Regions from separate parts of the Romboutsia sp. genome, predicted to be linked through region 2. Evidence: riboswitches for the same ligand, from Rfam matches in the RefSeq annotation. Region 2 holds a riboswitch; each other region holds the start of a gene.

Region 1 (7,750 bases), on a different contig from region 2:
ATACCACCATCTACAATAATATTTGTACCATTTACAAAATCATTTTCTTCATTTGTTAAAAATAAACACGTATTAACTATGTCTTTTGATTTGCCAACTCTACCTGATGGATGTTGCTTTTTATCTATTTCTGATAATTCATAGCTGTCTAATTGTATCCATCCAGGACTTATTGCATTAACTGTAATAGGTGTATCTGATAATGAAATCGCCATTGTGTTAGTTAAAGATATAAGGCCACCTTTAGATGCTCCATAAGCTTCCCATCCTGCTTCATTTTGATTAAACCTTGTTGAACTTATATTAACTATTCTTCCATAGTTTTGACCTTTATTTGCTTTTATAAATTCTTTAGAACATATAAAGCTTCCTCTAAGATTTACAGTTATAACATCATCAAATTCTACTGTTTCTATATCAAATATAGATTTATTAAATTTACTTATAGCTCCATTATTTATCAGTATATGCACAGTACCATACTTGTTTACTACTTTTTCAAATGCAGACTTGATTTCATCTTCATTTCTTAAATCTACTTTATAAAATTCTATATTACTTTCACTAAAGTCATGTTCCACTATATCAATAGCAATTACATTTGCATTTTGTTTTGCATATTCTTTAGCTATACTATTACCTATTCCATTGCTTGTCCCTGTTACAAAAATAACTTTATCCTTATACATAATTCTACCTCTTAATTAAATAATTCTAATCTTCTTGCTTAGTTTTTGCTATTACAATTTCTCTTATACAAACATCTTGTGGTTGATTATATGCAAACTCTATACAACTAGCTATTTTTTCTGGTTCTAATCCACTTTCTATACTTTTTTTCCATTCATTATAATTAGCCTTTATATCTTCATCTGTTGTATGAGATAGTAATGGTGTTTCAACAACTCCTGGAGCTATAGTTATAACTCTAACGTTGCTACTTGCAACTTCTTTTCTTATGTTTTCACTTATTGCATGAACAGCAAATTTTGTGCCACAGTACACTGCATGATTATCAAAAGTCTTTTTTCCTGCTATAGAACTTATATTTATTATAGTTCCTTCATTTCTCTTAACCATATCCTTTAAAACAATATTAGTTCCTGTTAATATTCCTTTTATATTAACATCAATCATATCATTCCATTCTTTAAAACTTTGATCTTGGGGATTTCCTAATAACATTATTCCTGCACAATTTATTAAACAATCCACTTTACCAAATTTTCCTTCCGCTTCATTTATAGCTTCTTCCATCTTTTCTAAATCTGTAACATCTACTGACTTACATAGTGAATTTGGAAGTTCTAATTCTTCCATTTTATCTAGTCTTCTAGATAATAGTAATACCGGATGGTTATTTTCTGAAAACTTCTTTGCTATGCTTTTTCCAATTCCTGAACTTGCTCCCGTTATAACTACTAATTTATTCATAATTATCCTCCATTTATATACATTAATATTTTCTTATACTATAATTATATCTGAACTAATGTTTTATTTTAAGTACGCACATAATAGTTACATAGTGAAATAGAGGTAACTACTCTATAATTTTTAATTTAGCTTTTTGGAGGAATATTATGAAAAAATGCAGTTTAACTTGTGAAATGGAAATCACTTTAAATGTCATCGGTGGTAAATGGAAGCCTCTGATACTTTATTTTTTAATAGAAAATGGAACTAAAAGATTTGGTGAAATAAAATCTTTTATAAATCACACATCACATAAAACTCTTACAAATCAACTTAGAGAATTAGAGGAAGATAATCTTGTCTATCGAACTGTTTATCCAATAGTTCCTCCTAAGGTAGAGTATAGTATAACTGAAAAAGGTATGAGCTTATATCCTATATTAGATGCTATGTGCGAATGGGGAGAAAAGAATTTTGATGAAAAATATGAACTTATAAATCCTCAATGTAAATAGTAAAGAGTGTGCAAATATAATTGTGTATTTTCCAAATAAATTTTAAATTTATGAAATGATAATTAATATGAAAATGTCATCCTTAGAAAACAAATTTTATAATTGGCTCTTTGTATTGCCCATGGTTGTTATACATAAATAAGAATTAAAACAATACCTAAAGTTGTTAATTCTACATATTAACTGTCTTTTTAAAAAACACTTTACAGAATACCACTTCAATACTATAATGAACTTAAAGTAACATTTTGGATATTATTTACATGAAAAATGAATATAATTAGCTAGGGGTGCCAATTTGGCTGAGAAGGTTTATACTAACCTAACCCTCTGAACCTGACGTAGTTAGAACTACCGTAGGAAAGTTATTTGCGATGATTATTATAATTAATTTTTATAATACATGTTTGTAGGAAGCTTTACCTTATGGTAAAGCTTTTTTTAGTTTATATTTAAAATTCAATAATTAGATATATTCAGAAATATACTGGCTATTAGAGAAAAACTAAATAAATAATAAAGGGGAATTTAAAATGATGTATACAACTCAAATGGATGCTGCGAAAAAGGGTATTGTTACAAAAGAAATGGGATTAGTAGCTAAAAAAGAAAATATGGATGTAGAAGTTTTAAGAAAGCTTATTGCAAAAGGTCAGATTGCTATTCCTGCTAATAAGAATCATAAATCTTTAGATCCAGAAGGTGTAGGAGAAGGCCTAAGAACAAAAATAAATGTAAATCTAGGTATATCAAAGGATTGCTGTGATATTGATGAGGAAATGAAAAAGGTACAGCTAGCTTTAGACATGAAGGCTGAAGCTATAATGGACTTAAGTTCTTTTGGGAAAACTGAAGAATTTAGAAAAAGACTTATTGAATCTTCTTCTGCTATGATAGGTACAGTTCCAGTTTATGACGCTTTTGGTTTTTATGATAAAGAATTAAAAGACATTACTGCAAAGGAATTTTTAGATGTTGTAGAAAAACATGCAAAAGATGGTGTAGATTTTGTAACTATCCACGCAGGTATAAATAAAGAAACTGCAAATGTATTTAAAAGAAATAAAAGACTTACAAATATTGTTTCAAGAGGTGGTTCTCTTACTTATGCATGGATGGAACTTAATAATAAAGAAAACCCTTTCTATGAGTATTACGATGAGTTATTAGATATATGCGAAAAATATGATTTAACTTTAAGTCTTGGAGATGCTTGCAGACCTGGTTCTATCAATGATTCTACTGATGCCTGTCAAATCAAAGAATTAATGGTACTGGGAGAATTAACTTTAAGAGCTTGGGAAAGAAATGTACAAGTTATAATAGAAGGTCCAGGACACATGGCATTAAATGAAGTAAAAGCAAATATGCTACTTGAAAAGAAACTTTGTCATGGTGCACCATTTTATGTATTAGGGCCTATAGTTACAGATATAGCGCCAGGCTACGACCACATCACAAGTGCAATTGGAGGAGCATTAGCTGCAAGCTGTGGAGCTGATTTCCTATGCTACGTAACTCCAGCAGAACATCTAAGATTGCCTAATTTAGATGATGTTAAAGAAGGTATCATTGCTGCAAAGATAGCTGCTCATGCTGGTGATATAGCTAAGAACATTCCTAATGCTAGGGATTGGGATAATAAAATGAGTAAAGCAAGACAAGAACTTGATTGGGAAAGAATGTTTGAACTTGCTATTGACCCAGAAAAAGCTAGAAGATATAGAAAAGAATCTTCTCCTGAGCATGAAGATAGCTGTACTATGTGCGGAAAAATGTGTTCTATGAGAAATATGAATAAAATAATGGAAGGAAAAGATATAAATCTTTTAAGAGCTGATAGCTAAAGAGAATCAAGCTAGATATTAAACAGAAGCGGAAGTGATAAAATGCAAATTAATGATGTTGATAAATATAAAGAAGAATGTGGAGTAGTAGGGGTATTTTCTAATGAAAAAATCAACTTGTCTTCTATGCTTTATTTTGCACTTAATTCACTTCAACATCGGGGACAGGAAAGCTGCGGATTAACATATTCAAATGGGCATAAGCTTATTTGCCATAAAGATATGGGTTTAGTAAATGAAGTATTTACTAAAAATAATCTTAATAATATAAATGGTTTTTCTGCCATAGGTCATGTACGATATCCTACCTTTGGTGAAAATACTATTGTAAATGCTCAGCCTATTTTAGATGAATGTTCCTTTGGTCAAATATCTATAGCACATAATGGTAATCTTACAAATGCAGTTGAACTAAGAAATTCCTTAGAATATCATGGATTAAAATTTAATACAACTACTGATTCTGAGATTATTTTAAAACTTACTGAAAAATATTATAATTCTTCTATCGAAAAAACCTTAGAAATCATATCAAAACATATAAAAGGTGGATATGCTGCTGTTATACTTACAAAGGACAAGTTATTTGCTATGCGAGACTGTCAAGGCATAAGACCTTTATGTATAGGAAAATTCAATGGTGGTTATATAGTATGCTCAGAAAGCTGTGTTTTAGATATGCTTGGTGGAGAATTCATAAGAGATGTTTTACCTGGAGAAATAATTAAAATTGATAGTAACGGGATAGAAGCAGTAAGTTTCATGAAAAACACTATATGTAACACCTGCGCTTTTGAATATATCTATTTTTCTAGAATAGATAGTAAAATTGATGGAGTTAGTGTTTATAAATCCAGATTCAAATCTGGTGAGACTTTATTTAAAGAATGTCCGGCAGATGCTGATATTGTAATAGGGGTACCTGACTCTGGAACTACTGCTGCTTTAGGATATTCTAAATCCTCCTCAATACCTTATACCATAGGATTTGTGAGAAATAGTTTTATAGGACGAAGCTTTATAAAGCCCTGTCAATCTAAAAGAGAAGAAGCAGTCTCTTTGAAGTTAAATATTATTAAAGAAAATATTCAAGGTAAGAAAATTGTAGTTGTAGATGATTCTATGGTAAGAGGTACAACCTGCAAAAAAATTATCTCTCTTCTTAAAAAAGCAGGTGCAAAGGAAATTCATTATAGACTGGCTTCACCTATAGTAAAATCTCCCTGCTGCTTAGGAATCGATACTTCGAATAAAAAAGAACTTATAGGTTCTAATATGATCTTAGAAGAAATACGTGCTTTTATTGGAGTAGATAGCTTAGGATATCTAAGCATAGACGGTTTTTTAAATTCTTTAGGTCATAAGAAAGATGCTTGCCTAAGGTGTTTTGTGTAATTTAACCTATTCTATTTTAAATTAGTATACTATAATAAAAACTAAACCTCCTTAACAATACATATCTGTACTGTTGAGGGGTTTAGTTTTAAATTTCTTTTATTACTATTTTTTAAGTTTTGCTAAGGCTGCTGCAAATGGATTGTTGAATACTTCTTCATTTTTATTTTGATCTTTTAGATATTTATTTATATCTTTTTTAGATCCTTTATTTTTTTCTTCTGCTTTTCTTTTGTTAAATGTGCTTAATTTCTCTCTATGTCCACAACTACATACAAATGTTTTTCCTTCACCTTCTCCACGAAGTTCTAATTTCTTGTGACATACTGGACATCTTGAGTTTGTTACTTGTGACACAGTTTTTCTTGTGTTACATTCTCTATCTTCACAAACTAACATCTTTCCTTTTTTTCCATTTACCTCAAGCATGAATTTTCCACACTCAGGGCATCTATTTTTAGTTAAATTATCATGTTTAAATTTAGAGTCACTATTTTTTATTTGTTTAACTACATCTTTTGAGTAATTCTTCATGTCATTTATAAAGCTATCTTTATTTAATTTTCCTTTTGATATATCTAATAACTTAGCTTCCCAAGATGCTGTTAACTCTGGTTTTTTTAATTCACTTGGAACTAACTCTAGTAATTGCTTTCCTTTTGATGTTATATATATATCTTTTCCTTTTTTCTCTAATAAGAAAGAATTAAATAACTTTTCTATTATATCAGCTCTTGTTGCTACTGTTCCTAGGCTATTTTTTTCCATTGCTGTAAGTAGCGTTCCTTCATTTAAATAACCTGGAGGATTAGTTTTTCCAGTAGTTTTATTTAATTTAGCTACACTTAAAACTTCGCTTTCTATAACAGCTGGTATGCTATCATAGTTTTCTTCATCATCAGAGTCTTTATATGTCTCTCTCCAACCTAAACTTATTATTTTATTTCCCTTTGCAGTAAAGCTTTCTCCGTTTACTTCTGCACTTATTGAAGTTTGTTCATATTCAAACGGAGGACAAAGTATTGCTAAGAATCTTTTTACAACAAGGTCATAAATTTTTCTTTCTTTATCACTTAAATTACCTAAAAATACTTTTTCTTCTGTTGGTATTATAGCGTGGTGATCACTTACTTTTGAATCGTCTACAAAACTTTTATTTGAGTTTATCTTTGACTTCAGTAATTTAGTACATACTCTTGAATAGTCACTTACATTAACTGCTCTTACTCTATCACTTAAAGTTTCTACTATATCACTAGTTAAGTATCTTGAGTCTGTTCTTGGATAAGTAAGTACTTTGTGGTGTTCATATAGCTTTTGCATTATAGATAAAGTTTCTTTTGCTGAATATCCAAAGATTTTATTTGCATCTCTTTGCAACTCTGTTAAGTCATATAATGCTGGTGAATACTTTTTCTTATGTGTTTTATTAACTTTCACTATTTTTATATCATTGTTTTTTATTTTATTTATTGTGTTATCTACCTTTTCTTCGTTAAAACTGCTAGTTGAATTGTTTTTATCTTGCCATACAAACTTAAGCTGCGAGTTTCCTTTATTTGCTACTACACTTATACCATAATAGTTTTTAGGTTTAAATTCCATTATTTCTTGTTCTCTTTTAAATATCATTGCTATAGTTGGTGTTTGAACTCTACCACAAGAAAGTTGTGCATTATGCTTTGTTGTAAGTGCACGTGTTGCATTTATCCCAACTATCCAGTCAGCTTCTGCTCTTGCTATTGCTGAGTGATATAGATTTTCGTATTCTTTTCCATCTTTTAATTTAGCAAATCCTTCTTTTATAGCTTTATCCGTGCTTGATGATATCCATAAACGCTTTAGTGGCTTTTTAACTTGTACTTTTTCTATTATCCATCTTGCTACAAGCTCCCCTTCACGTCCTGCATCTGTAGCTACTACTATTTCACTTACATCGTCTCTAACCATTTGTGCTTTTACTGTGTTAAATTGCTTTGAAGTTTTTTTAATTACTACTGTTTTTAAGTACTTTGGTAGTATTGGTAAGTCGTCTATGTTCCAAGATTTATATTTTTCTCCGTAGCTTTCCGGATCTGCTAGTGTTACTAAGTGACCTAGTGCCCATGTTACTATGTACTTTGATCCTTCTATATATCCATTTTTATCGTTTGAACATCCTAATACTCTAGCTATATCTCTTCCTACTGAAGGCTTTTCTGCTAGTACTAATATTTTTTTCATATTAATTCCTTTCTTTAATACATCTATTTAAATTCTTAATATAACATACATAAAATTAGCTTTTTACTTGATTTAATATGTTTTATTTTCTATATATAATATTACCATAGATTTGAAAAGTAACTAGTAGTTATTTAAAATATAAGGTTTATGCTATTATGTTGAATTTATTAAGCATTTATATGTGATAACATTTGTTTCATATATACAGTTTTTAAATTATTACAATTTTTTCTAATATGTGTTTAATTCATAAACTTTTTTGTAGATTGTTGCATATATCTATATTAAGAAAATCTTAATTATAAAGATTTTTGGTGCTTAAAGATAAGCATATATATTAATGGAGGTTTT
Region 2 (7,750 bases):
CCAAGTAATTGGAATGTATCCAAAAGGTATGTTTATTAGTATTTCTAATAAATACCTGATATTACTGGAATTGATTATTTCCAGTAATATCAGGTATTCAAAAATTATATTCACACAAATCTATGCACATTCTCCATAAGTTTAGAATATATGATCTAAATCACATTTCTCACTTTCTAAAATATTATCTAATGTAGTTTTTATTCTTACGATTTGCTCAAAAGACATAGATTTATCTTTTGAATAAATAGACCCATCTAATATGTCTAAATATAAACACACACTATCAAAATAATCATGATTTAATAGTTTATACCAACTGTTTTTTTCACCATAAAAATCCTTATTATATTTATCTAATTCAGATTTTGCACTTTCCCAATCATCTTGTTTTATATGAACTTCTATTATATCAATTTTAGATGTATATTCATCTCTAAATTCATAAATTTCACTATTAACATAAAATCCAAATAATATGAATAGTGTAGTCCATATTAATATATAAATTAAAGACTTCAAAGATAATCACCTCAATGTAGTTAGTTTTTCTTTTGTTGGATAAATATTTTATCATTTTCATCTAATACACAAATAAGTACATCTTTTATTCTTTCGATATGGTTAGACCTTAAAACTTCAATCAACCAATCAATATCCTTATTAATAAGCTCAATATTGTGTTTTATAACTCTTCCATCTATTATCAAAGATAAAGGTAAATGATTAAAATCTCTAGACGGAGCACCATCATAGAAAGCACTTGGTAGTACACTTAAGCTACCATCAGTTTCAAGGATAGCGTATTGAACATCACTTATTTTAAAATAACCTAGTATGCGAAGCTGTTCTAAAAGTTCATCAATACTAACTCTTTCTTTTTTTAATTCCCTATAATTTATTTCACCTTTATCAATAAGTATGGAAGGTTTGCCAGATAGAAATACTCTGAAAATCTTACTTTTTAATGTAATATAGGAAATAACTATTTGCATAACAACAAGACCTGTAACGGCTGCTATACCATTGATTATAGGTATGTTGTTATTTTCCATAGGAACTGCAGCAACTTCAGCAATCAAAAGAGTTATAACTAAATCAAATGAGTTCATTTCTGCTATTTCACCTTTACCCATAAACCTTAGTGCAAATAAAACGACTATATATAGCAAAATACTTCTTATTAATACTACAATCATTTTTATTTTCCTTTCAAAATCATATAATAAATTAGTATTACCAATATAGAAATATTGATGCGTAAAACTTAAAGTTAATATCTTTAAAATGTCGTATAAATTTGATATAATAAGTTTTAAATGAACTTATTAAAATATTAGAGGGAAATTTTATATAAATAAAGCACTTAAGGCAGCAATAACTGGGGGAGGATTATATATGAGTAAAAGAAAACAAGTACAAGTTCCTATAGAGAAAATTCAAGAACAAGATAGATTTATAGAGGCAATAGCCGAGCAAAATTCAAGATATTATGCTATACATAAAACTAAACCAAGGTATTTAGTACAAACATTTGGATGCCAAATGAATGAACACGATTCTGAAAAATTATGTGCAATGCTTGATGAAATGGGATATGAAAGAGGTATGACCGCAGAGGAATGTAATTTAATAATATACAACACATGTGCAGTAAGAGAAAATGCAGAGCTTAAGGTTTATGGAAATCTTGGACAACTAAAGTTGCAAAAGAGAAAGAATCCAGATTTAAAAATAGCTGTATGTGGATGTATGATGCAACAACCTCATGTTGTTAAAGAATTAAAGTCAAAATATAGACATGTAGATTTAGTATTTGGGACACATAACTTATACAAGTTTCCAGAATTATTAACAAGCTCAATGGACACTAAAAAAATGTTGGTTGATGTATGGGATGTTGACGGAGAAGTTGTAGAAGGGCTTAGAAGTACTAGGAAATTTGAACTTAAAGCATTCGTAAATATAATGTATGGATGTAACAACTTCTGTACTTACTGTATAGTTCCATATACAAGAGGAAGAGAAAGAAGTAGAACTCCGCAAGATATAATGAATGAAATAAAAGAATTAGCAGCGAATGGAACAAAAGAAATAACATTGCTTGGACAAAATGTTGACTCATATGGAAAAACATTAGAAGAGTCTATAACATTTGCAGAGCTTTTAAGGATGGTAAATGATGTAGAAGGAATAGAACGAGTTAGATTTATGACATCTCATCCTAAGGATATATCTGATGAAGTTATATATGCAATGAGGGATTGTAATAAAGTATGTGAATACTTACACTTACCAATTCAATGTGGAAGTAGTTCACTACTTGAGAAAATGAATAGACACTATACTAAAGAATACTATCTAAATATAATAGAAAAAGCTAAAGAGGAAGTTCCAGGAATTTCATTCTCTACAGATTTAATGATAGGATTCCCGGGGGAAACGGAAGAAGATTTATTAGATACAATAGATGTAGTAGAAAAAGTAAGATATGATTCTGCATTTACATTTATATATTCAAAGAGAAAAGGAACACCAGCTGCACAAATGGAGAATCAAATACCCGATGATTTAAAGCATGAGAGATTTAATAGAGTATTAAATAAAGTAAATGAAATATGCGCTGATATAAACCAAAGCTACATTGATAAAGTTGTTGAAGTTTTAGTTGAAGGAAAAAGTAAAACAGATGATGCTAAGTTTGCAGGAAGAACTAGACAAAATAAATTAGTAAACTTTGAATCTGAAGGTAAAGATTTAGTTGGAAAGTTAGTTATGATAAAAATAATTAGTGCAAATACATTCTCACTAAACGGAATATTAGTAAAATAGAACAAAAAAATCCTTAAGATAAAATCTTAAGGATTTTTTTTGTGGATTTAAACAAAAAACACTAATATAAGACAAAAAAATAATTTTATCTTATATTAAAATATATAAAAATAAAATTAAATTTTATGGTATTATATAAATGACAATAAATTTAGAAAATTCAGGAGAGATAAATATGCTTGATAATATATTAGAGATTTTACTAGATACAATTCCGTATTCTATATGGTTAAGAAGCAGTGAAGGGAATTTTATTTTTGCAAATCAATATTTTTGTGATAGCTTAAATATGTCTAAAAATGATATATTAGGCAAAACAGTTTATGATATATATGGGAAAGAACTTGGTAAAGAATTCACAGAGAATTATAAAGAAGTTGAAAAACTAGGTAGACCTAAATTATTTACAGGGTATAAAGAAGAAGTGTTTTTAGAATGTTATATAGCTCCAATAAAAAAAGAAAATAAAATAGTAGTATACTTGGGTATATTACAAGATCAAACTGAAAGAAAAAAATATGAAGAAGAAACAATTAAGCAAAAGAATTTATTGAAAACATTGATAGATACAATTCCAGATTCCATTTTTCACAAAGATATACATGGCAGATATTTAGATTGCAATATAGCTTTTGCAAAAGATTATTATAAATGTAGTAAAGAACAAGTTATAGGGAAAAAAGATAATGATATGACTTCAAGTCCTAAATTGTTAAGGGATGTTTTAGTAACTGATGAGAGGGTTATAAAAAATAAAGAAAAACAGGTTAACCGTATAAATATAGAAGATAATGGACAGATAAAGTATATGGAGAGTATAAAAGCACCTATATTAGATGAGAAAAAAAATGTATGGGGAATAGTTGGTGTATCGAGAGATATAACCCAAAGGGTTTTAACTGAAAGAGAATTAAAAAAAATTAGTTATACAGATAAGCTTACAGATGTTTACAATAGAGCATATTTTGATAAAAAAATAAAAAGTTTAAATGCAGGGAATAATCTTCCACTTAGTTTGATTATGGGAGATGTAGATGGATTGAAAATTGTAAATGATACACTAGGTCATTTAAAAGGAGATGAACTTTTAGTTCAAACAGCTAATGTACTAAAAAAAGTTTGCAAAAAAGAAAGCTTGATAGTGCGTTGGGGTGGAGATGAATTTGTTATATTACTCCCAAATACAGAACATGAAGAAGCAAATGAAATATGTAATAAAATTAAGAGCGCATGTAAAAAAGAATCATATACATCTATACCACTTAGGATATCTTTAGGATGTGCAACAAAAACTAACATTAACCAAAATATAAATGATATATTAAAAGAAGCGGAAGAAAAGTTATACAAAGAGAAACTTCCAAGTCATATTGGTTCTAAAAAAAGAATACTAAATGCATTAAATGAATCTCTCACAGAAAAAAGTCTAGAAACTAAGCAACACACAGATAGAGTCGTTAATTATGTAAAAAAATTAGGTGATAGTATGGAACTTAATTCTAGTCAAATGAAGGAACTTATATTATCAGCTAAATTACATGATATAGGTAAAATAGGAATACCAGATGAAATATTATCAAAACCGGAGAAACTTACGGATGGTGAGTTTGATATAATCAAAACTCATACAGAAAAAGGTTATAGAGTAGCTAAATCTAATTATGAAATAGCACATGTTGCAAACAATATATTATCACATCATGAACGATGGGATGGAAAAGGATATCCCTTAGGTTTGAAAGGTAAAAAAATACCATTTTTATCGCGAATAATTTGTATAGCAGACTCTTATGATGCAATGACTAGTGAAAGAGCCTATAAGTTGAAAATGAGTAACGAAGAAGCTATAAAAGAAATTAAAAAGTGCTCAGGAACGCAATTTGACCCAGAATTAGTAAAGATATTTATAGAAGAATTTAGTAGATAAAAAATTAACATAACAAGCTATAAAAATACTAAAAAATACCCTATACAATAGACAATTAAAAAAGTCTACTATATAAGGTATTTTTTAGTATAATTTAAATGTTTTTTGAACCTAAGTTTGGGCAATGTACTACTAATTCATTATTAGCATCAAGAAATTTTCAAGAATTTTAGCAGTAATTCCCCAAATGATATAGTTTTCATATTCATAAAAGAGTACAGGATAATTACCACTATCAAACTTATAGTTATGATTATTGGGAATAATATCATATGGAAAATTTTCATTCGGAATAATTTTGATTTCATTGTTATAATAACTAGGCTCATATTTTAGTAAGTATGAAATTGGAACTAAAAATATATGATCTACTTCATCTTTATTTATATTTAGATTACTTATATCCTTTATATATCCTACATAAGGATGTATTATTAAATTTGCAGGTGTAATAAGTAAATCAAGGTCAGATATAATATCAATATTGTTTTTATTAGTACCAAGTTCTTCACAGGTTTCTCTAATAGCTGCATCAAGTGGGGATTCATTAGGTTCTATTTTTCCACCAGGAAATGATATTTCATTAGGTTGAGTTTTTAAATTTTTAGAACGAACTTGAAACAATATATAGTAACTATTATCCTTTTTTACAATAGGAATTAGAACAGAAGCTTTTTTCATATTTTGATGTCCGTTTATATACGGTTTATAGTTTTTAAATTTATTTTTTAGGGTGTTAATCATAATGACCTCCTTAATAAGCAATATATACTTATTATAGTATATGAAATATTAATAAGTAAGTACAAATATAAAATAATTGTTAAAATTTGATAAGTATAGTATAATCAAGTTGAAAATACATATTTTGGGGAGCTAGTCAGCTGAGAGGAGATACAAATCTCGACCCTTTAACCTGTTTGGATAATGCCAGCGTAGGGAGATAAAATAGCTTATATAAAAAGAGCTTGTAAGGTCTTATCCTAGTTGGATAAGACCTTTTTGATTAAACTATAAGATTTAAATATATTACGAAATTTATAAAATAATTTTTAGTATATTTTTGGATATATAGGCTTAATTTATGACAAGAAACTGGAATTTATGTATATGAATAAAAATTAACTTTAAAGGATGGTGAACTATATGGTAATAGTAGATGTAGCAGTAATGCCCTTAAGACCTTATGCAGGAGAAGAAGAAATGTATAAAGTAGTAGATGCATGTATAGAAGAAATTCAAAAAAGTGGACTTAAACATGAAATAGGTGCGATGAGTACAACAATAGAAGGAGAATTTGAAGAAGTATTTGACCTTTTAAAGGTAATACATAGAATTCCTTTTAATCTTGGTTGCGAAAGAGTTATAACAACAGCTAGGATAGATGAAAAAGCTGGGGGAATAACTATAAATGAAAAACTTAAAAACCATAGATAAAGTAAAAAATAGCTTATATCCTATAGCTACATTTTTAGTTTTGTTAATTATATGGGAAGCAATAGTCAAAGTACAAAATGTACCTCAATATATATTACCAGCTCCAACAGATATACTGAAGGTATTTTATAAAGATTACTTAAACTTATACGTTAACACTATAACCACTTTAAATGAAGCTACAATAGGATTTATAATAGCTATAATACTATCTTTAACTATGGGAATACTTATGGATTTCATACCCATTTTCAAGAAATGTGTATATCCTATCATGGTTGTATCGCAAACGATACCAACTATTGCAATAGCACCACTTTTAATAATATGGTTTGGATTTGATATGTTGCCTAAAGTTATAATGGTAACTATGACTTGTTTTTTCCCAATACTTATAAGTTTTGTAGATGGTATGGAAAATATAGACAAGGATTATTTGAATTTATTTAAAACTATGAATAGTAGTAAATTATCTACATTTATACATCTTAAATTTCCAATGGCTATGGATAAATTTTTCTCAGGGCTTAAAATATCAGCAACTTATACCGTAGTTGCTGCAACTGTAGCAGAATGGTTAGGTGGAACAAAAGGGTTAGGTGTATATATGGTAAGATCAAAGAGTGCATATGCATTAGATAAAGTTTTTGCATCTACTATATTAGTAATAATATTTAGTTTGATATTTGTAGTAATAGTACAAGCTATTAAAAAAATAGCCTTAAGACATAATATATAGGGAGGATTTTATGAAATTAAAAAAATTAGTAAGTTTAGGACTTGTAAGTGTACTTACAATGAGTGTACTTAGTGGATGTTCAAATAAAAATGAAAATACAGATACGAACAAAGAAGAATCAAAAAATGAAAAGGTAACAATGGTACTAGATTGGACACCAAATACTAATCATACAGGATTATTTGTTGCTCTTGAAAATGGATATTATAAAGAAGAAGGTCTAGATGTTGAAATAGTACAACCACCTGAAGGAGGAGCTGCAACTTTAGTTGCTACAGGAAAAGCTGATTTTGGAATAAGTTATCAAGAAGAAGTAACTTTTGCTAAAACTAGTGAAGATTCACTTCCAATAAAAGCAGTGGCAACAGTTATACAACATAATACTTCAGGATTTGCTTCTCCTAAGGATAAAAACATAGCATCACCTAAAGATTTTGAAGGTAAAACTTATGGAGGATGGGGATCTCCTTCTGAAGATGCAATATTAAATGCACTTATGAAAAAAGAAGATAAAGATTTTAGTAAATTAAAAGTAGTAAATATTGGACAAGATGACTTTTTTACTGCTACAAGTAAAAATATAGATTTTGCATGGATATTTGAAGGATGGGATGTTGTAGAGGCTAATAGACGTGGTATTGATTTAAACTTTATACCAATGGGACAAGTAGATAAAAGACTTGATTATTACACACCACTTATAATATCTAATGAAAAATTATTAAATGAAAACCCAGAACTTGCTAAAAAATTCTTGAAAGCTACAGCTAAAGGATATGAATATTCAATAGAAAATCCAACAAAAGCTGCTAAAA
Region 3 (7,750 bases), on a different contig from region 2:
AAGTGTAAAGATACGCATAAGAATATGCAATCTATGTTTGTATGTCCAATAGACTTATGTGATTGTCAACTGTATAGTATATTATGTAACTGCATAGGCAAACTTGTTGGATTAAAGCTAACAGATAGTGATTGTATTTTAAGACTTCGTATTTGTAATGTAAATACTTGTGCTGTTATGGGGAAATCATCATCAGGAAAAGGTCCTATTTACGTAAAATTAAGTTCAATTCAATATGTGGATTTAGGAAAAGAAACTTATGTAAATCCACTATGTAATGTTGGTATGGGCTCAGTTGGAATGCCTGGAGCTATTGGACCAATGGGTCCTAAGGGTGACAAAGGGGATAAGGGGGACATGGGTCTTCAAGGTCTTCCAGGTTCTAAAGGCGATAAAGGAGACATGGGTCTTCAAGGTCCTGCTGGCATAGCTGGTGCTAAAGGCGATATGGGTCCTCAAGGTCTTACTGGCATAGCTGGTGCCAAAGGTGATATGGGTCCTCAAGGTCCTGCTGGCATAGCTGGTGCTAAAGGCGATATGGGTCCTATGGGTCCTGCTGGTCCTAAAGGTGATATGGGTCCTCAAGGTCCTGCTGGTACTGCTAATGGTAAAGGAATCAAAGGAGATAAAGGCGATATGGGTCCTCAAGGTCTTCAAGGTCTTCAAGGTCTTCAAGGTCTTCAAGGTCCTAAGGGTGATAAAGGGGACATGGGTCCTGCTGGTCCTAAGGGTGATAAAGGCGATAAAGGCGACATGGGTCCTGCTGGTCCTCAAGGTCCTGAATCTAAGCCTACTATTAAAGAAAAATATATGCCACCAAAAAAAGTTCCTTATAAAGGTTAATTCTAATTTTTATATACAAAAAAGGAAGCCCCCTATGCTTCCTTTTTTGTATTTCAATTTTATATTTATTTAAATTAATCTATTTTTTCAATCCATTTTTTACTTTCTAAGCGTATATCTTCTTTTTTGAGAATTGCTGAAACTACTGCATATCCATCAGTTTCTAATTCTTTCAAATCCTCTAAATTATTTAAATCAATTCCGCCTATTAAAACTATTGGAATATCAACTTCTGACTTTATTTCCCTTACTGTATCAAATGATACTGATTTTGCATCTAATTTAGTAGAAGTATTATACATAGCACCTACACCTATGTAATCAACACCATCTTCTTTAGCCTTTTGAGCTTCTTTTAAATCTCTAGCAGAAACACCTAGTATCTTTCCTTTTCCTATTAACATTCTAACTGATTTTGCATCTATATCACTTTGTCCTACATGAACTCCATCAGCATCACAAAGCATTGCAATATCTACTCTATCATTTATTATAAAACTAACATTATATTTTTTAGTTAACTCTCTTAACTTCATAGCCTTTTCTAAAAATTCACTACCAGATGCATTTTTTTCTCTTAACTGCACCATAGTAACTCCGCCTTTTATAGCCTCTTCTATACATTTATAAAAGTCCCTGTTTTTTAATATTTCACTATCTGTTACTAAGTATAGCTTTAATTGTTCTTTTATATTATTTTTCATGAATTTCCCCTCTATTTTATTTATCAAATTTATAAAAATGATGAACTGGTCCTACCCCGTGACCTATATCAAAACTATTTTTTATAGCTTCTGTTATATAAATTTTACTAAGTGCAACTGCTCCTTTTATCTCATATCCTAATGCTAGATGAGAAGCTATTGCAGAAGATATAGTACATCCTGTTCCATGAGTATTTTTTCTGTCTAATCTTTTACTTTCATAAACTTCAAACACATCTTTTCCAATTAGTAAATCTATAGCATCTCCATCTAAATGCCCCCCCTTCATTAATACATATTTTGGTCCCATTTGTAGTATTTTTTCCCCTGCCATACGCATCTCTTCTAAAGTATCTATCTTCATACCTGTTATAGCTTCTGCCTCTGGCACATTTGGAGTTATTATGTATGCCATTGGTATTAAATGTTTTATCATATTTGCTTTAGCTTCTGGTCTAAGTAAGCTAAATCCACTCTTTGATATCATAACTGGATCTACTACTAAGTTTTCTGGTTTGTATTTTTTTAAAGTATTTGCTATTTCTAATATTATTTCTGGACTTGATACCATACCTATTTTTACAGCCTTTGGTCTTATATCATCAAATACTACTTCTATTTGTTTTTTTATTATACTTTGGCTTAACTCTTCTACTTCAAATACTCCTTGTGTATTTTGTGCTGTTATTGCTGTTATCACACTCATTCCATAAGTTCCTATGGCACTAAATGTTTTTAAATCAGCTTGTACACCAGCTCCTCCACTGCAATCTGACCCTGCTATTGTAAGTGTTGGTATTTTGTAATTTCTCATAGTTGCCCCCTTAATTGTATTATATAAAATTTGCGCTAATCAAAAAGCCATACCTGATTTAGGTATGGCTTGATTACACTTATAAATATATTATATATTCAAATTCATGTATAAGCTTTCCTACGCTGGCATTATCCAGATCCGGTATAAGGGTCAGTAAATCCTCTCAGCCTTTTGGCTCCCCTAGCTATTTTCATTTATAATTTTTTATTTACAAGTTAATTATAGTACTTTTTATTTTATTGTCAATCATTGTTACATTTTATTCCCTTTTAATCTAACTACATTTGCAGCTACTCCAACTACTGTAGCTCCATCTGGTACATCTTTTATAACTACTGCATTAGCTCCAACTTTTGAATTAGAACCTATGTTAATAGGGCCTAGTATCTTTGCCCCCGCCCCTATTATTACATCATTTCCAACAGTTGGATGTCTTTTTCCACTATCTTTACCAGTGCCTCCTAATGTGCTTCCATGGTAAATTGTTACTCTATCTCCAACTTCTGCAGTTTCTCCAATTACAACTCCCATTCCATGATCTATTAATATACTTTCTCCTAGCTTTGCTCCTGGATGTATTTCAATTCCTGTTAAAAACCTTGCTATTTGAGATATAAGCCTTGCAGTAAAAAAACGCTTATGATTATATAAAAAATGCGATACCATATGAATTAATCTAGCGTGAATAGATGGATATAGTAAAAATACCTCTATTTTACTTGTTGCTGCTGGATCATTTTCCATTATATATTCTATATCTTTATTTATTTTTCTAAACAATTTTATCATCCCCTTAATTTACCTTATGCCTTTTAATTAAATCAATTTATTATTTGAAAATATCCATAGATATATATTTTTCAATACCATCTGGTGCTATTGTAACGATCTTTTTATCAGGATACATTTTACCTAGTTTTAAAGCACCAAAAACATTAGCTCCTGAAGATATACCAACTAATATAGATTCTTTATCCGCCATTAATCTAACCCCTTGAAAAGCTTCTTCATCGTCTATTGTCATTACTTCATCTACTAAATTAGCATCATAGTTTTTAGGAATAAATCCTGCTCCTATACCCTGAATCTTATGAGGTCCACTTTGTCCATTAGATATAACTGGAGAATTTTTAGGCTCTAGGGCTACTATTTTTATATTAGGATTTTTCTCTTTTAAATATCTTGCCACCCCACTTAAAGTCCCCCCTGTACCTACACCACAAACAAATATATCTAAATCACTTACTGCGTTTAATATTTCAACCCCTGTAGTTTGATAATGACCCTTTGGATTATCTTCATTATCAAATTGCTTTAAACTTTTGTAATTATTATTTTCATTTAAAAGTTCTTCTGCTTTTTTTATAGAACCGCTCATTCCAAGCTTTCCATCAGTTAAAATAAGCTTTGCTCCATAGGCTTTCATAAGCTCTCTTCTTTCTATACTCATAGTCTCTGGCATTACTATTATTACTTCATATCCTTTTAATTTTCCTATCATAGCTAATGCTATTCCAGTATTTCCACTAGTTGCTTCTACTAGTACATCACCTTTTTTAAGCATATCTCTTTTTTCAAGTCCATCTATCATAAAATAAACCGCTCTATCTTTTACACTTCCAGCTGGATTATATTTTTCTAATTTTACATAAATATTAGAGTTCCCTATATTGTTTAACCTAACCATAGGTGTATTACCTATCATGCTTAGTATGCTTTCATTAACCATATTATCGTCCCCCTTGTTTTGTTATCATAATGATAATTATAAGTCTATTATATTATTATCATTATGATAATGCAACATAAAAATATTTTTTATTTAAAAAATATTTATTTACTGTTTATATCAAATAATTTTTTCAATAAAAATATACTAGGTCTTGATTAAAGATATCCTAGTATATTTTCATATAATTTTTTAGTTATATTATTTTTTTTAATTGAACAACTTATCTCCTAGATTAGCAAACATCTGAAGCATTAAATAAGATTTTATATCTATAATATCTTCTCCTTTTAATATCTCTTTTGCTTGGTCTTGAGATATTAATAAAGCTTCTATATCTTCATCATCTTCTAAAAACTCCTTACTTAACTTTCCATCACATAAACAATATACAAATGCAACAGATTCATCAGTCATACCAGGAGATAAATAAACTTTATCCCTACTATTTATTTTATTAATTTCTATAAGATCTAAACCTGTTTCTTCCTTTAATTCTCTTGCCACTGTTTTTTGAATATCTTCATCATTGTCTACAAGACCTGCAGGAAGTTCATATATATAATTGTTTATAGGAACTCTAAACTGTTTTATTAAAACTAATTTATTTTCACTTTTATGAATCGCTGCAATTACTACAGCATCTATTTTATCTTCCTTACCTTGTAAATAAATTTCTTTTAATTCTTTTTCATTTTTTCTTGAAGCTACTGTCCAATGTCTATCATCATTATTTTTATTTTTATATTTCACATCATATAATCCCACAAATTTAGTTTCTACTAAAGGTTTTATATCTTTTATTTTTGAATTTTTCATAATTAATACCCCTTTTCTATATCAAATAAATCACACTCTATTAGTTTTTATTATAACAATAAATCTTTTTTTTATATAGCAGGAAATTATATTTATAATTTACAACTTCTAATCTTTGAGCAACGTGCCTGTGTTCTAGGCCGTTGGCGACATGAGCGAAGCGAATTTTTTATCATTATTTTAAAATCTATGATATAGTTAAATAAATAATTAAAGTATTTATTAGGAGGTAATATGGAAAATTTATTATTAGCTTATTTATTGATTATTAATATAATCTGTTTTATATGTATGTTTATTGATAAGCAAAGAGCAATAAAACATAAGTGGAGAATTAGTGAATATACTCTTATCTTTTTAGCTGCTGTAGGAGGAAGCTTAGGTATCTTATCTGGAATGTATACTTTTAGACATAAAACTAAAAAATCAAAATTTAAAATTGGAATACCATTTATAATTTTTATTCAATTTTTACTCTTAGTATTACTTTAAATAAAAGTAATATTTTGTACTTTTTTATGTTTTATATTATCAATTATTTAGTTTATAACAATAATTTTAAATGTTGTTAGTAAATATAAAAAGATATTAAAAAAAGCTCCTTTATGATTTTTAAGGAACTTCTTTTTTTTGATATTATATTTAATTTATATATTATTCCTAAGCTAATGTTTTAAACGCATATCCATTATCTTTAAAGTATTGTATTATTTGTGGTAATGCTTTAGCTGTTTCTTCTTTTCCATAAGTATCATGCATTAATACAACTACCATTTCTTTTCCTTCTGATGTGCTTTTAACATGTTCAAATAGTTGATCAGCATTTTTCTTTTGACCTTCTGCGTCTGCATTTAATGCATTCCAGTCTATAGATGCTATATTATTTTCATTTAAATGAGTATCTAATACATCCATACCATTCCATGACATATGCCCTCCTGGACATCTTATAACTCTTGTTGAGAAATATGGTCCTAATATATCTGTTAATATATAATCTGTTTTTTGGAAATCAGTAGTAAAGTTCTTTAGATTTAGAGTTCTATTTGGATATAAATATTTATAATCGTGGCTATATGAGTGGTTTGCTATAGCATTTCCTTCATCAAAAGTTCTTTTTATAAGTTCTTTTGCTTTTTCTCCGCCTTTTTCTGTATTTTTACCAGCTATGAAAAACGTTGCATTAACTTCATTTGCCTTTAATGTATCTAATATTTGAGGAGTAACTGTTGTTGATGACCCGTCATCAAATGTTAAAAATACAATTTTTTCTCCATTATTTGAGTAATCATAATTATTTAATTTCTCAGCTACTTTTAAAGCATCATAAGAATTTTTCTTTCCTTCGTGGTTAACTCCGACCATTCTCTTTTTAGCTTCTTCTTCTTCCTTACGTTTCTTCTCCGCCGCTAATCTTTCAGCTTCTGCCTGTTGTTGCATTGCTATCTTTTCTTCTTTTTTATCTTCTATATACGATGTAGTCGCTCCGACTACCTTCCCGCACATAAGCACTATTACTGAAAATGCAACAATTGTTAACAAAATTTTTTTATTATTAACTTTTTGTTTTTTGTTATTAAATCTAAAGTTTATTTTACTTTTTTTATTAGATCCAAAGTTTATTTTACTTTTTTTTGCCATAATAAGTCCCCCTTTTTTGCATAATCTTGTCGTTTTCTGCCCTATAATTATTATATTACTTTAAAAATAAATGTCCAGTGAATAAAATTTACAATTTTGTATCCAAACTAAATATGTATCTTCTACGTCAAAAAAGTAGCGACTATATATTATAATCACTACCTTTTTACATTAATGAGTTATACCCATAGATATATTCATAATAAAACTCAATATAAACAGTCCCGTAAGAACGTACATTGGCACAGAAACTTCTTTTCCTTTGCCTGATGCAACTTTTAAAACTGTATAAACTATAAATCCTATTGATATACCATTTACTATATTATAAGTAAGAGGTATTAAAGTAACTATAAAAATTACAGCTACTGTATCTATTAAATCACCTTTCTTTAAATCAAAGAAGGTTTGTATCATTAAAAATCCTATGAATATAAGCACCCCACTTATAACACCATTTGGTATTAATTTAAGAAGTGGTATTAAAAATAATGATAATAAGAATAATATTCCCGATGTAAATGCAGCTACTTTACCTTTAGCGCCAGCACTTATTCCTGAGAAATTCTCAGCTGCAACAATAGTTGGGCTTGTTCCAAACATGCCTGCTATCATATTTGATATTCCTGCTATTTTAAATGGCTTTTGGAACTCATCACTTCTATCTATAGCTTCCATTTGTCCATATAAAATACCCATGTTTTCAAATACAATAACTATTGTTATAGAAAACACTGCTACTATAAATGGTATAGATAAGATATTTTTAAATGACATTGCTAAAAATACATCACTAAAAGCTTTAATATTAAAAGAAGTAAAATCTAAATCACTTAGACTAGTAACTCCCATAAATAAAGCAAGTACTGTACCTACAATTATGCTTATAAGTAAATTACCACTTACATTTCTAACATTCAATATTAAAATAATCAACAGTGTAATTATACTTAATATTGTTTCTTTATTTGTGATATCACCAAGTGATACCATAGTATTTTCATTAGCTACTACAAGTCCACTTTTTTGTAGACCGATAAATAGTATAAAAAATCCTACTCCTACAGTTATAGCATGCTTTAAATTACTTGGAATCGACTTCATAAGTATAGGAGTTATCTTAGTACTTGCAATTATTGTAAATATTATACCACTTACAAATACTGCTCCTAAGGCATCTTGCCAGGCAAGTCCCAT

What was found. Region 2 has a riboswitch for thiamine pyrophosphate ahead of AC11VW_RS04225 (MTH1187 family thiamine-binding protein). Riboswitches for the same ligand answer to the same signal wherever they lie in the genome.
Region 1: linked by a shared signal. The riboswitch ahead of thiC (phosphomethylpyrimidine synthase ThiC) and the one ahead of AC11VW_RS04225 (MTH1187 family thiamine-binding protein) in region 2 are both predicted to bind thiamine pyrophosphate.
Region 3: linked by a shared signal. The riboswitch ahead of thiD (bifunctional hydroxymethylpyrimidine kinase/phosphomethylpyrimidine kinase) and the one ahead of AC11VW_RS04225 (MTH1187 family thiamine-binding protein) in region 2 are both predicted to bind thiamine pyrophosphate.

Annotation. Positions count from the first base shown of each region.
Region 1 is NZ_JBXKIW010000091.1:23,996-31,745, reverse strand. It holds gene AC11VW_RS14640 (SDR family NAD(P)-dependent oxidoreductase) at 1-689, opposite strand, end outside; gene AC11VW_RS14635 (SDR family oxidoreductase) at 715-1,434, opposite strand; gene AC11VW_RS14630 (winged helix-turn-helix transcriptional regulator) at 1,584-1,931, shown strand; TPP riboswitch at 2,208-2,311, shown strand; gene thiC (phosphomethylpyrimidine synthase ThiC) at 2,465-3,778, shown strand; gene purF (amidophosphoribosyltransferase) at 3,821-5,173, shown strand; gene AC11VW_RS14615 (DNA topoisomerase III) at 5,279-7,396, opposite strand.
Region 2 is NZ_JBXKIW010000038.1:18,689-26,438, reverse strand. It holds gene AC11VW_RS04250 (DUF4363 family protein) at 142-522, opposite strand; gene AC11VW_RS04245 (DUF421 domain-containing protein) at 543-1,199, opposite strand; gene miaB (tRNA (N6-isopentenyl adenosine(37)-C2)-methylthiotransferase MiaB) at 1,399-2,832, shown strand; gene AC11VW_RS04235 (sensor domain-containing diguanylate cyclase/phosphohydrolase) at 3,008-4,759, shown strand; gene AC11VW_RS04230 (NUDIX hydrolase) at 4,892-5,503, opposite strand; TPP riboswitch at 5,619-5,718, shown strand; gene AC11VW_RS04225 (MTH1187 family thiamine-binding protein) at 5,906-6,196, shown strand; gene AC11VW_RS04220 (ABC transporter permease) at 6,171-6,935, shown strand; gene AC11VW_RS04215 (ABC transporter substrate-binding protein) at 6,946-7,750, shown strand, end outside.
Region 3 is NZ_JBXKIW010000047.1:24,235-31,984, forward strand. It holds gene AC11VW_RS06400 (collagen-like domain-containing protein) at 1-843, shown strand, start outside; gene thiE (thiamine phosphate synthase) at 918-1,547, opposite strand; gene thiD (bifunctional hydroxymethylpyrimidine kinase/phosphomethylpyrimidine kinase) at 1,564-2,361, opposite strand; TPP riboswitch at 2,462-2,556, opposite strand; gene epsC (serine O-acetyltransferase EpsC) at 2,617-3,153, opposite strand; gene cysK (cysteine synthase A) at 3,194-4,093, opposite strand; gene AC11VW_RS06425 (NUDIX hydrolase) at 4,304-4,912, opposite strand; gene AC11VW_RS06430 (DUF1294 domain-containing protein) at 5,147-5,404, shown strand; gene AC11VW_RS06435 (polysaccharide deacetylase family protein) at 5,573-6,553, opposite strand; gene AC11VW_RS06440 (NCS2 family permease) at 6,725-7,750, opposite strand, start outside.